2 regions of the Exiguobacterium sp. BMC-KP genome follow, and region 1 is predicted to be linked to the other one. Evidence: a T-box and tRNA genes for the amino acid it is inferred to sense, from the RefSeq annotation. Region 1 holds a T-box; the other holds one or more tRNA genes.
What was found. The T-box of region 1 lies ahead of alaS (alanine--tRNA ligase). A T-box ahead of a tRNA ligase gene usually reads a tRNA of that ligase, here a tRNA-Ala.
Positions count from the first base shown of each region.

Region 2: it encodes a tRNA-Ala, which carries the amino acid that the T-box ahead of alaS (alanine--tRNA ligase) is inferred to sense. The anticodon was not compared.

Region 1 is NZ_LGIW01000015.1:1,441,858-1,448,092, reverse strand. Features, by position in the region: gene mnmA (tRNA 2-thiouridine(34) synthase MnmA) at 1-529, shown strand, start outside; gene ADM98_RS13385 (tetratricopeptide repeat protein) at 543-1,208, shown strand; gene ADM98_RS13380 (VOC family protein) at 1,254-1,802, opposite strand; gene recD2 (SF1B family DNA helicase RecD2) at 1,919-4,144, shown strand; T-box leader at 4,187-4,398, shown strand; gene alaS (alanine--tRNA ligase) at 4,455-6,235, shown strand, end outside.
Region 2 is NZ_LGIW01000015.1:2,149,089-2,155,323, reverse strand. Features, by position in the region: gene ADM98_RS16760 (ATP-binding cassette domain-containing protein) at 1-484, opposite strand, end outside; gene ADM98_RS16755 (redox-sensing transcriptional repressor Rex) at 652-1,311, shown strand; gene ADM98_RS16750 (twin-arginine translocase TatA/TatE family subunit) at 1,311-1,508, shown strand; gene tatC (twin-arginine translocase subunit TatC) at 1,516-2,295, shown strand; tRNA gene ADM98_RS16740 (tRNA-Ala) at 2,399-2,474, shown strand; gene ADM98_RS16735 (S8 family serine peptidase) at 2,696-6,235, shown strand, end outside.

The sequences.
Region 1 (6,235 bases):
CTCGACGGGTATTTGCTTCATCGGGGAGCGAAACTTCAAGCAGTTTCTCGGTCAATATCTACCGGCGCAACCTGGTGAGATGCGTACGCTTGACGGCAACGTCATGGGACGTCACGATGGGTTGATGTATTATACGATGGGACAACGTCACGGACTCGGCATCGGTGGCGACGGAGAACCTTGGTTCGTCGTTGGGAAAAATCTAGAGGAGAACATTCTCTATGTCGATCAAGGATTCCATAACGAATTGTTGTATTCGGAAGGATTGCTTGCTTCAGATGTCAGCTGGACAACTGAACGTCCGGTCGGTGAAACGTTCCGTTGCACAGCAAAATTCCGATACCGTCAACAAGATACAGCCGTCACGGTTCGTGTCCTTGAAGATGGACTCGATGTCTCGTTTGACGAACGTCAACGTGCGATCACACCAGGACAAGCTGTCGTATTCTATGATGGAGATATCTGCCTCGGTGGCGCGACGATCGATGCAGCTTATAAAGCAGGCGAACGCCTCGCTTATCTAGCGTAAGGAGCAAAAGAAGATGAACTATAATGAAGTAGGATTCCGGCATTTAGAAGCTGGGAATTATGAATTAGCAGCGCAAGCATTTAACGACGCGATTGAAGAAAATCCAAAAGATCCGACAGCGTATGTCAATCTCGGAACGTTATTACAATCGATGAACGATGCAGATCGTGCGCTCCGGTTTTACGAACGAGCACTAATGATCGACAATACGTTCGCGAGTGCCTATTATGCAAAAGGTGCACTGTTTTTTGCTGCCGATCAACTTGTCGAAGCAGAAGAATCATTGCGGGCAGCCTTATTATATGGGCTTGACGATGCAGATCTCCATTTCATGCTTGGGATGACGTATCAAAAACTCGGTGATCCGGTACGCGGCTTACCTCGTTTGCAACGCGCTTCAGAATTGAATGGCGTCGACATCGAGATTGCGTTCCAATACGGACTGGCCTTAGCGCAAAACGAGAAGTTGGAAGAAGCAGTCGAAATGTTCGAGCACGTCTTGATGCTTGACGAAACGCATACGGATGCACGGTACAACTATGCCATTGCTCTTGCTTTCCTTGGTCAACAGGAAGCGTGTTATGCAGAACTCGAAGCTGTTCTTGCCTATCAGCCAGAACACGCTCTCGCACGAGATGCAAAAGCGAAGATGGATGCATTGTTGAAACAAGCAGACTGATCTAAAAAAGACGATTCCTTGTGGAGTCGTCTTTTTGTGTTTTATTCAATTCCCAACTTCACGGATGACGCGGAGGGGAGGTCCCGAAAAATCTTCATAGGCTTCATCCATGTTTTTCGTATACAGTTCGATGACATTGTTCTCCGTATCCTTGAAATAAGCCGAATGCTCTTTTTGATTGGATGTCTCTTGTTCATCCCATTCTCTTAACTTCACGGTAATCGATGCTTCCCGTAGTTGATTGAGCGCTTGTTGGAACTCTTCTTTTTCGACGTAAAAGGCGCAGTGCACATGGACGCCGCCTTCATCATATAACGTATCCCATTCGGATACAGGTAAGTGCTTGACCGTTCGTTCCTCCATCGTGAAGTCTCGTTTTAACCACAGACCAAGTCGTGTGTTGCCACCAATATACAGCCACGTCGCCCAGACGCCGTCCTGTTCGGATTGTTCCTTGCTTGGTTCTGCATCCTCAGGTGCCCATTGTTCGACGATCGGAATGCCCAGTGTTCCGTTCCAAAAGCGAACAGCGCGATCCATATCCTCGACTTCCAGTACTAATTCACACAAACCTGCAATCGGTAAACGTGCCATCCTTGAACTCCTCCTCGTAACGAAATGTTTCACGGTATGTTTCCCTGATTTAAAATCTGGTAAACGAATGCTATGATGAAAGCAGCGAATGAAAAAGAGAGAAAGAAGGTGGAGTGATGGAGCACCCCCATCAAGTCGTCGGACGCGTCAAACGTGTGCTCTTTTCTTCTGAGGAAGAAGCACACTCCATTGTATTGGTCGCCGTCAAAGAAAAAAACTTTGAACTAAAAGAAACCGAACTCGTCATTACGGGCACTGGTGTCGGGATTGAACTCGGAGGCACCTATCAAGCCTTCGGTCGTCTCGTTGATCATCCACGTTTCGGGAAACAACTGAAAGCGGAACTGATTCGTCGTTCAGTTCCGATGACAAAACATGCAACGGTCCGCTTCTTGACGAATGGTTCGTTCACCGGCATTGGACCGAAGACAGCGAAAAATATCGTCGATGCTCTCGGAGAAGAGGCAGTGGATCTTATTTTAAAGGACGAGCGTGTCCTCAACCAAGTTCCCGGATTAAAACAAAAACAGGCAGACATCATTTTGAGTCGACTCGCTACGTTGTATGGTGTCGATCAGTTGATGCTGTTTTTAGCACCGTTTGATGTCACACCGAAGCTAGCGGCAAAGATTTATGCTGCTTACGAAGGAGACGCCATGGCACGGATTCGGGAGAATCCATATTCCTTAATGTATGAAGTGAACGGGATTGGTTTTAAGACAGCCGATCATATTGCGTCACACCTCGGACTTGTCGGGCTACATCCGGAGCGTGTCGCGGCTTCAATCATGCACATACTAGAACAAGAAGCAGGCGAAGGGCATGCCTTTGCAACGGTCGACTCGTTACTCCAACGGGCGCCCCGTTTATTAGGTGAAGATCCAGGCGAACGATTGGAACAAGCAATTGAACTGTTACTCGCTGAGGATAAGGTCAAGCTTGAGGAAGGTTGCTTGTATCTGCCGACAATCTTTTATGCAGAAGTCCGAGCTGCGAAGGAACTAGCACGCGTCATGGCGAACGGTGCCGAACAGGAAGTCGATGTCGCGACGATCCTTGAAGCGATTGGTCATCTCGAAGAACAGTTCGGGATGGAATATGCAGCACAACAGCGGGAAGCAATCGAGTTAGCGGTCAAAGCACCGCTGATGGTGCTAACCGGTGGACCGGGTACGGGTAAGACGACCGTCATTAAAGGAATTTTACATGCACTGCAGGAAATCCATGACTGGCCGCTTGAGAAGAGCCGCGTCAAGACAGGTGATGTTTATCCGTATGTTCTCGTTGCGCCGACCGGACGCGCCGCAAAACGGCTGTCGGAAGCAACGGACGTACCAGCGATGACGATTCATCGCCTCTTGAAGTATGACGGAACGAACTTTCAATTGAATGAGGATCAGCCGATTACAGGAAAGGTACTGATCATCGATGAGTCGTCGATGATTGATATCTATCTGTTATCGAGTTTGCTCCGTGCCGTACCGAACGGAATGAAAATCCTGTTCGTCGGTGACCGCGATCAGTTACCGTCCGTTGGTCCGGGACAAGTCCTCGCTGACTTGATGGATACGGAAGGAATTCCGGTCGTTCGCTTGAACGTCGTCCATCGTCAAGCGGAAGATTCCTCGATATTACGACTCGCTCACGATTTGAAGAATCGGACGACGTCTTCTGATTTACTAGCACCACTCGCGGATCGCCGATTCTATACAGCTTCACCGCAAGAGACGTTACGCGGCATTTCTGCCTTTGCGGAAAAAGCGCTTGCGAAAGGCTATTCGAAATTCGATGTTCAGGTCCTCGCGCCGACCTATCGTGGTCAGGTCGGGATTGACGAATTAAATGTCGCCTTACAACGTGTCTATAACCCAGAAGAGCCGAAAAAACGCGAAGTCAAACAAGGTACGCGGATTTATCGGACTGGAGATAAAATTCTCCAACTCGTCAACAATGCGGAAGAAAACGTCTATAACGGGGATATTGGGGAAATCGTTAATATCTTTTTCGCCAAAGAAAATGTCGATAAAGTTGATAAAATCATCGCCCGTTTCGATCAAACGGAAGTCGAGTATAACCGGAGTGACTGGGATCAATTCACACATGCCTATGCCATCACGATCCATAAGGCGCAAGGGTCTGAGTTTCCAATCGTCTTAATGCCGGTCTATTTCACAGGAGCGTTCAAACATTCCCGAAATTTAATTTATACGGCGGTCACTCGGGCAAAGTCGAGTCTCCTGTTGTTTGGTGATCCGCGTGCGTTCCATAAAGCGTCACAAGAAGAGGAACCACGTCGCCGAACACGATTGATTGAACGACTTGGTGGCGTGACAAAGACTTGACGGATGCTGTTCGATAGGTAATAATCACGGTAGATGAATGGACGTAACACGTTGATGGAAGATAAGTAAAAGGAAAACTCGAGTCCAGAGAGAAGTGAGCCTGCTGCAATCACTTTCTCGAGTTCCTTTGAAGCTCCTTCCGGAGTCGGGTGTAAACACCTGCGGGTCATCCCCGTTATCAGATGTTCGAGGTAAGCAATGTCGTTGCTTACGAACGAGGGTGGTACCACGGAAGCGATGCTTTCGTCCCTTTTCAGGGATGAAAGCATCGCTTTTTTGCGTCCAAATAAAACAATGGGGGTAACTTTTCATGAAAGCATTAAAACCATTAACGGGTGCACAAATCCGTCAGATGTATCTCGATTTCTTCCAGAGTAAAGGACATGCGATCGAACCGAGTGCTTCACTCGTACCGGTCGAAGATCCATCACTCTTGTGGATCAACTCAGGTGTTGCGACACTCAAAAAATATTTTGATGGTCGCGTCATTCCTGACAATCCACGTATCGTCAACGCACAAAAATCAATCCGGACGAACGATATCGAAAACGTCGGGAAAACAGCACGTCACCATACATTCTTTGAGATGCTCGGGAACTTCTCCGTCGGTGATTACTTCCGCGAAGATGCCATCAAATGGGGCTGGGAACTCTTAACGAGCGATGACTGGTACGGTCTTGATCCGGAACGTCTCTCGGTCACGATTCACCCGGAAGATGACGCAGCACGTCAAATCTGGTTAGAACTCGGCGTACCAGCTGAACGAATCATTCCACTAGAAGATAACTTCTGGGAAATCGGTGAAGGTCCATCCGGTCCGAATACGGAAATCTTCTTCGACCGTGGACCAGCTTTCGGAGATGATCCGAACGATTCAGAACTTTACCCAGGTGGTGAAAACGAACGTTATCTTGAGATCTGGAATATCGTCTTCAGTCAATACAACCACGATGGACACGGCAACTACACGGAGCTTCCACGTAAAAACATCGATACAGGAATGGGACTCGAACGGATGGCATGTGTCATGCAGGATGTCCCAACGAACTTCGATACGGATCTGTTCATGCCAATCATCCATAAAACAGAAGAGATTAGCGGCAAAATCTACCGTGACGACTCGAAACTCGATGTAGCGTTCAAAGTCATCGCAGACCACATCCGTACGGTTTCATTCGCAATCGGTGACGGTGCGCTTCCTTCGAATGAAGGTCGCGGATATGTCCTTCGTCGTTTATTGCGCCGTGCAGTTCGTTATGCGAAGATGCTTGGCATCGAGCGTCCGTTCATGTATGAACTCGTCGATACGGTCGGTAATGTCATGGTCGACTTCTACCCACAAGTTCCAGAAAAAGCAGACTTCATCAAACGTGTCATCAAAAATGAAGAAGAGCGTTTCCACGAGACACTTCATGACGGTCTTGCAATCTTGAACACAGTGGCTCAGAATTCTAAAGCAAACGGTGAGCATGTCATCAGTGGTGAAGATGCGTTCCGTCTTTATGACACATACGGTTTCCCACTTGAATTGACGGTCGAGTATGCTGAAGATCATCAAATGTCTGTTGATGAAGAAGGCTTCAAACAAGCGATGGATGCACAACGCCAGCGTGCGCGTGCAGCGCGTGAAGAGAGTGGTTCGATGCAACAGCAATCGGAAGTCCTCTCGACGCTAAAAGATAAAAGTACGTTCGTCGGCTATACCGACCTTAAGGCGGATGCAAAAATCATCGCATTGTTGCATGATGGAGAACGAGTCACAGAAGTGGCTGCTGGTGAAGAAGCACAAGTTATTCTCGACATCACACCGTTCTATGCTGAAAGTGGTGGTGAAGTCGCAGATACAGGAACAATCGAAGGCAAAGACTTCGTTCTTGATGTCAAAGATGTTCAAAAAGCACCGAACGGTCAAAACTTGCACACAGTCATCGTCCGTACAGGGATTGCAACTGAAGCAGCAGACGTCGTTGCAAACGTCGAAGCAGCAGAACGTAAAGCGGTCACGAAAAACCATACGGCAACACACTTGCTTCATAAAGCATTAAAAGATACGCTCGGCACACACGTCAACCAAGCGGGATCACTCGTTTC
Region 2 (6,235 bases), 710 kb from region 1:
GTGAGTAATCGTCGGGATAAAAGCGCATTCCGTGCAAGACAGAGCGAATATTCGCTTCGAACTGATAACCACCAGCTTCTGAGAAGTCGTGCTGTGCTTGATCGTACGTCTTCAAGAGACGATCGTAAGCGACAGGGTCGTTCAAGATATGTTCCATCCCCATTTCGATTTCCATCCGGCGTAGTGTCCGTTCTTGTTCTTGTAAATGTTCAAAGACGGTCAGCATCTCGTTCCAAATCGATTCATTCGATTCAAGACCACTGTCTTGCGCGAGATAACCGATTTTGACGTCCTTGCCCTTCATGATGTCGCCCGAGTCGTGACTCAGTTCGCCAGCGATGATTTTGAGCAAGGTCGATTTTCCGGCACCGTTTCGCCCGACAAGCGCAATTCGGTCGCGTTCTTGTACTTCTAGTTTGATATTTTCTAAAATCGGCTCGACGCCGAATGATTTCGAGAGTTGGTTGACTTGTAAGAGTATCATTTCCATCCATCCTTCCACCCTTTAGTCTATCACGAACAAAAGCACGAGGTCGTGCGGAATATATTATTTGTGACTCTATGTGAAGTGGTTTACAATCAAGAAGAGTAGAAAGCTTTTTGCAAAGATTTGGGTGCCACGATGGATGTGGCCGAAGGGGGAACTGCAGGATGAATGGACCAGACACAAAAATTCCACAAGCGACAGCAAAACGGTTGCCGCTATATTATCGCTTCATCCAAAGTTTATACAATTCAGGTAAGCTCCGCGTCTCTTCTGCTGAGTTAAGCGAGGCGGTGAAGGTTGATTCAGCAACGATTCGTCGCGATTTTTCCTACTTTGGGGCACTAGGGAAAAAGGGGTATGGATATAACGTTCAACATCTTTTAACGTTTTTCCGGAAAACCTTGAATCAAGATGAGGTGACGAATGTTGCCTTAATCGGGGTCGGTCATCTCGGAACAGCGTTTGCAAATTATAACTTTTTAAAGAATAATAGTACTCGGATAGTCGTTGCGTTTGATGCGGACGAAGAGAAGGTCGGAACAACGACGCATGACGTTCCAATCTATCATGTTTCGGACATGAAAGAACAAATCGAAGCGAATCAGGTCGATGTTGCCATCTTGACGGTTCCATCGCAGTTCGCACAGTCAGTAGCGGATGAGTTAGTCGAGTATGGTGTGACAGGTATTCTGAACTTTACGCCTGCACGGTTGAACGTGCCAGCGAGCGTCCGGGTCCATCACATCGATTTATCGATCGAGTTGCAGTCGTTAGTTTATTTCATGAAGCATTATTCGCAATCAGCTGAAGGAGTGAAATCATAATGGAAAACCTTATCCCGCTCACATTAGGTATCGGACCTGCGAGCATCGGATTAATCGCAGTCGTCGCGTTGATCATCTTCGGACCGAAGAAGTTACCAGAATTCGGACGTGCTGCTGGTCAGACATTGAAAGAGTTCAAGAATGCCACGAACGGTATCATGGACGACGATAAAAAGGACGAACCGAAAGAGAAGTGATTGAATCATGACGGTTGATCAAGAGCAAAGCATGACGTCGCACCTTGACGAACTCCGGAAACGGATCGTCTGGTCGCTTATCATCGTCGTCGTCCTGTTCGCTGTCGCATTTCCGCTCGTCCGACCGCTCGTTCGTTTTCTACAAGCGGACTTAAAAGAGCTCGGCATCGGTTTGAATGCCTTCAACGTCGCCGATCCTTTAATGTTGTATTTGAATCTAGCGTTCATCATCGCGTTGATTTTAGCGTCACCGTTCTGGATGTATCAACTCTGGGCATTCGTCCGACCAGGACTTTATGACAAGGAGCAAAAAGCGACACTGACGTATATTCCAGTCATCTTCTTTCTGTTTTTGGCTGGCGTAGCCTTCTCGTATTTCTGGTTGCTGCCCTTCTTGCTTGAAGTCTCAACGGATCTCGGGAAAGAGTTAGGGATCGAACAAGTCATCGGGGTTGAAAACTACTTCAGTTTCTTGATCCGGCTGACAATGCCATTCGGTCTTCTTTTCCAATTGCCGGTCGTGACAATGTTCCTGACACGTCTTGGTCTCGTGACGCCATATTTCATGCGAAAGAATCGGAAATATGCGTATTTTGCGCTGTTCGTCGTTGCAGCATTGATTGCACCGCCGGACGTGACGTCACACTTGATGATCTCGGTTCCATTGTTCGTTCTCTATGAGATCAGCATCTTGATTTCTGCGCGAACGTACAAAAAGGTCTTGATCCTCGAGCAACAGGCAGAGCTTGAACGACAGGCGGATTTGATGCGTGAACTGAATAAATGAATCGTGAATTCCTCCGACGATTTTGGGAGGAATTCTTTTTTATGAAAGCGTTATTTTTATATTGATAAAGCAGTTAGTGATGCGTATACTAAAGATAATTCATGGGGGCTTAGCTCAGCTGGGAGAGCGTTTGGCTGGCAGCCAAAAGGTCGTCGGTTCGATCCCGATAGTCTCCACCAAATTCGTACACTTTAAACTCTTGAGGATTCAAGAGTTTTTTTGTTGCTCTCGAAATATGGAAATGAAATATAACATGACAATAAAAACAAATAATTATATAAAACAGACAAAACTGAATTGTTTATTTCCATCTATTTCATTAAACTAAATATACAGAATTTTCGTTTAACTGTTTTGTGAGTAGTACTATTATGGTTTTTCAGAAAAGGGGAAAAGAAGCATGAAGAAGAAGATTGCGCTTATGGCAGCCGTCTTGATGACGTCTTCCAACTTAGTCAGTGCTCAAGGAGCACTGTCTTCGCAAGACAAGGCAAGCGGTCAAAAACCTCAAGCCCTCTCACTAAAGAAAACAGGACAGGAGAAGGTGTATAAGCAGTCCGATAAGGTTCGTGTCGTCATCGAGATGGAGCAGAAGCCAGCCATTCAAATCGCACAGGCACAAAACAAGCGGTATAGCACATTGAGCAATGCCGAAAAAGAGTCGATTAAGGATCGTCTTGTTACCGTTCAGAAGTCAGTCAAGTCTGCCATCGCGAAACAAGCGATTCCGGTGACGTATAAAGAAAGCTTCACGACTGTTTTGAATGGATTTAGTGGAGAAGTAAAGTTCGGGGATATTCAAGATATTAAAAAGTTAGACGGGGTCAAGGATGTACATATTGCGCACGAATATGCGCGCCCGAAAGTCGATAAAGGCGCAAAACCAGACATGTTATACAGCAAAGATATGGTTAATGCAAAGGAAACATGGCAGGACTACGGCTTCAAAGGGGAAGGGACGATCGTAGCTGTCATCGATACGGGGATTGATCCGTCGCATAAAGATATGGTCTTGAGCCCGGAGACGAATGTGGATTTGACATCTTCTAAAGTCGAAAGTGCCAAAGAAACAAAAGGACTAAAGGGAAAGTATTTTACGGAAAAAGTACCGTACGGCTATAACTACGCTGATCACGATAGTGAAATCCGTGATTTAGGGGCAGGCGCATCGATGCATGGGATGCACGTTGCGGGTACGGTCGGAGCAAACGGGGATGAAGCAAACGGTGGTATCAAGGGGGTTGCTCCTGAGACACAATTGCTAGCAATGAAGGTATTCGGAAACGACCCAGGAATGCCATCTACATTTAGCGATATCTACATCAAAGCAATCGATGATGCGATTGCCCTCGGTGCGGATGTCATCAACATGAGTCTCGGATCGACGGCATCGTTCGTCAATGCGGATGATCCGGAACAACGCGCAATCGTCAACGCGATGAACAACGGGATTTTATGCGCGATCTCTGCCGGGAACTCGGCATTTACAGGACATGGTGCAGGCAATCCGTATACAGCGAATCCTGACATCGGTGTCGTAGGATCTCCAGGGCTGATCAGCCAAGCGTTACAAGTCGCATCGCTAGAGAATACGAAATTGACGCTTGAAGGCATGGCACTGACGATCGACGGACAGGATGCTGGTTACTTGGCGTATCAAAAGCAGGACTCGCCGAATCCGATTAAGGTGTTCAACAAGGAGAAGCAAGACGTCATCTATGTCGGTGATGGTCAAGCATCGAACTACGAAGGAAAAGATGTCAAAGGCAAAGTCGTCTTTGTCGTGCGTAATGGCAGCTTTAACTACGGCATGATCCAAGCAGAAGCGGAGAAGCAAGGGGCAGCTGGGGTCATCGTTCGTGGACGAGTTGATCACGGGGATTATGTCAGTATGGCACTCAACAATCCGACGATTCCGATGGTGACGCTCAGTATCGCGGACGGGAACGATCTTGAAGCAAAAGCAAAAGCAGGGAAAGCGATTGCTGTGACGTTCGATGGAAAAGCAGTCTCAGCAGATAACCCAGTAGCGGGCGAGATGTCTGATTTCACGTCATGGGGTGTGACACCGAACCTTGATTTCAAGCCAGAAATCACGGCACCAGGTGGGAAAATCTACTCGACACTTAACGATAACGAGTATGGTGTCATGAGTGGTACTTCGATGGCAGCACCGCACGTCGCAGGAGGAACAGCACTCGTCATGCAGCGAATCGCAAAAGACTTTAAGGTCAATGGCGCGACACGCGTGAAATTAGCGAAGAATATTCTCATGAACACATCACGTCCACAGCTTGATAAAGGGCAATATAACGCTGAAGCAAAAACAGGTAGTTTCTATTCGCCACGTCGCGAAGGCGCTGGTTTAATGGATCTTCATGCTGCGATGAAAACACCAGTCGTCGTCACGGAAACGAAATCAGGTGAAGGAAAGGCTGCACTCAAAGAAGTCGGTGAGAAATTCACGTTTACGCTTGATTTGAAAAACTACAGTAGCGAAAAAGTGACGTATCAATTAGCCGGTACGGTTCAATCGGATCTCGGTGCAGAAGGAACAAACTTCCTTGAAGCAAACGGTATTTTCAAGAAAAATTCAGTGGATGCAGTCGATCCGAATAAAGGAACATTCCCAATCTCATTCGTAGTCGGTTCGAAGAAAGCAAGTTCTGTCTCCATCAATCCTAAGAGCTCAACGAAAGTAAGCGTATCGGTCGATTTGAAAGATACAGTCGATTGGGCAAACGGTCTTCCACTTGAGCAAGTCTTTGAAAATGGGTACTTCGTTGAAGGTTTCGTTCGCTTGATCGATACGAAGAGTAAAAATCCAGAATTGACGGTTCCATACGTCGGATTCAAAGGAAAATGGGATCAAGCACCAATCGTCGATGCGCCGCGTTATGACGAAGAGAAAACATTCTACGGATTAACCGGGCTAGCGACAGAAGTAAAAGATGATTTCGAGTTTCTCGGAACGAATACAGCAGGAAAAGTCGTTGAAAACAAGGTAGCGTTCTCGCCGAACAATGATGGAAGCGTGGATGAAGCGTTCCCAGTTCTCTCGTTCCTGCGTAATGCAAGAAAAGTCGAGTATTCGATTCTTGATCGTAATAAAACAACGCTCCGTAAATTAGATCTACAAACAGACGTCGTGAAGAACTATTATGATAGCGGTTCGGAAGATGGATTCACACCAGTCACAAGTGCGGCTTGGGATGGGACAGTCAACGGAAAATCAGTCAAAGACGGTCTTTACTATTACCAAGTTAAATCAGTCATCGATTATCCGAATGCGAAGTGGCAGTCGAATCTCTTCCCAGTCTATATCGATACGAAAAAACCAGCAGCAACAGTTCAATGGGATACTGCGAAAGAAACACTTTCGTGGACAGCAGGCGATCAAGGAACCGGTGTAGCGTCGTATGATATTCTCGTCGATGGAACAAGTGTCTTAAAACAGCCGCTTGCACCGACAGAAAAAGCATATGAACTCAAAGGTCTCTCAAAGTCTGCGAAGATTGATTTCGTCGTAAAGGATTACGCTGGAAACACAGTGATGAAGTCCGTGAACACGACAGGAATCGATAAAGCAGTACCGACTGTCCAAATTGATACACCAGTTGCACTCGGTCTTTCGACATCTAAAGTGGTTAATATTGCCGGTCATGTATCAGATGAGTCAGGCATCAAATCATTCAAGATTAACGGAAAAACGGTTCAGCTCCGTTTTGACGCAGCAAAACAGCAGTATGTGTTCAGCCACGATGTGACCTATACGAAAGATGGTGTCAAATCGTTTAAGGTTGAAGCCTATGATGGAAAAGGAAATCGCTTAGTATTTAGCCGCCAAGTCATTCTGGATTCGACATTACCGACATTAAAAGTGACAGCACCAAAAACAGTATCAGCCAAAACAAAGACAGCATCCCTTAAAATTGTTCTC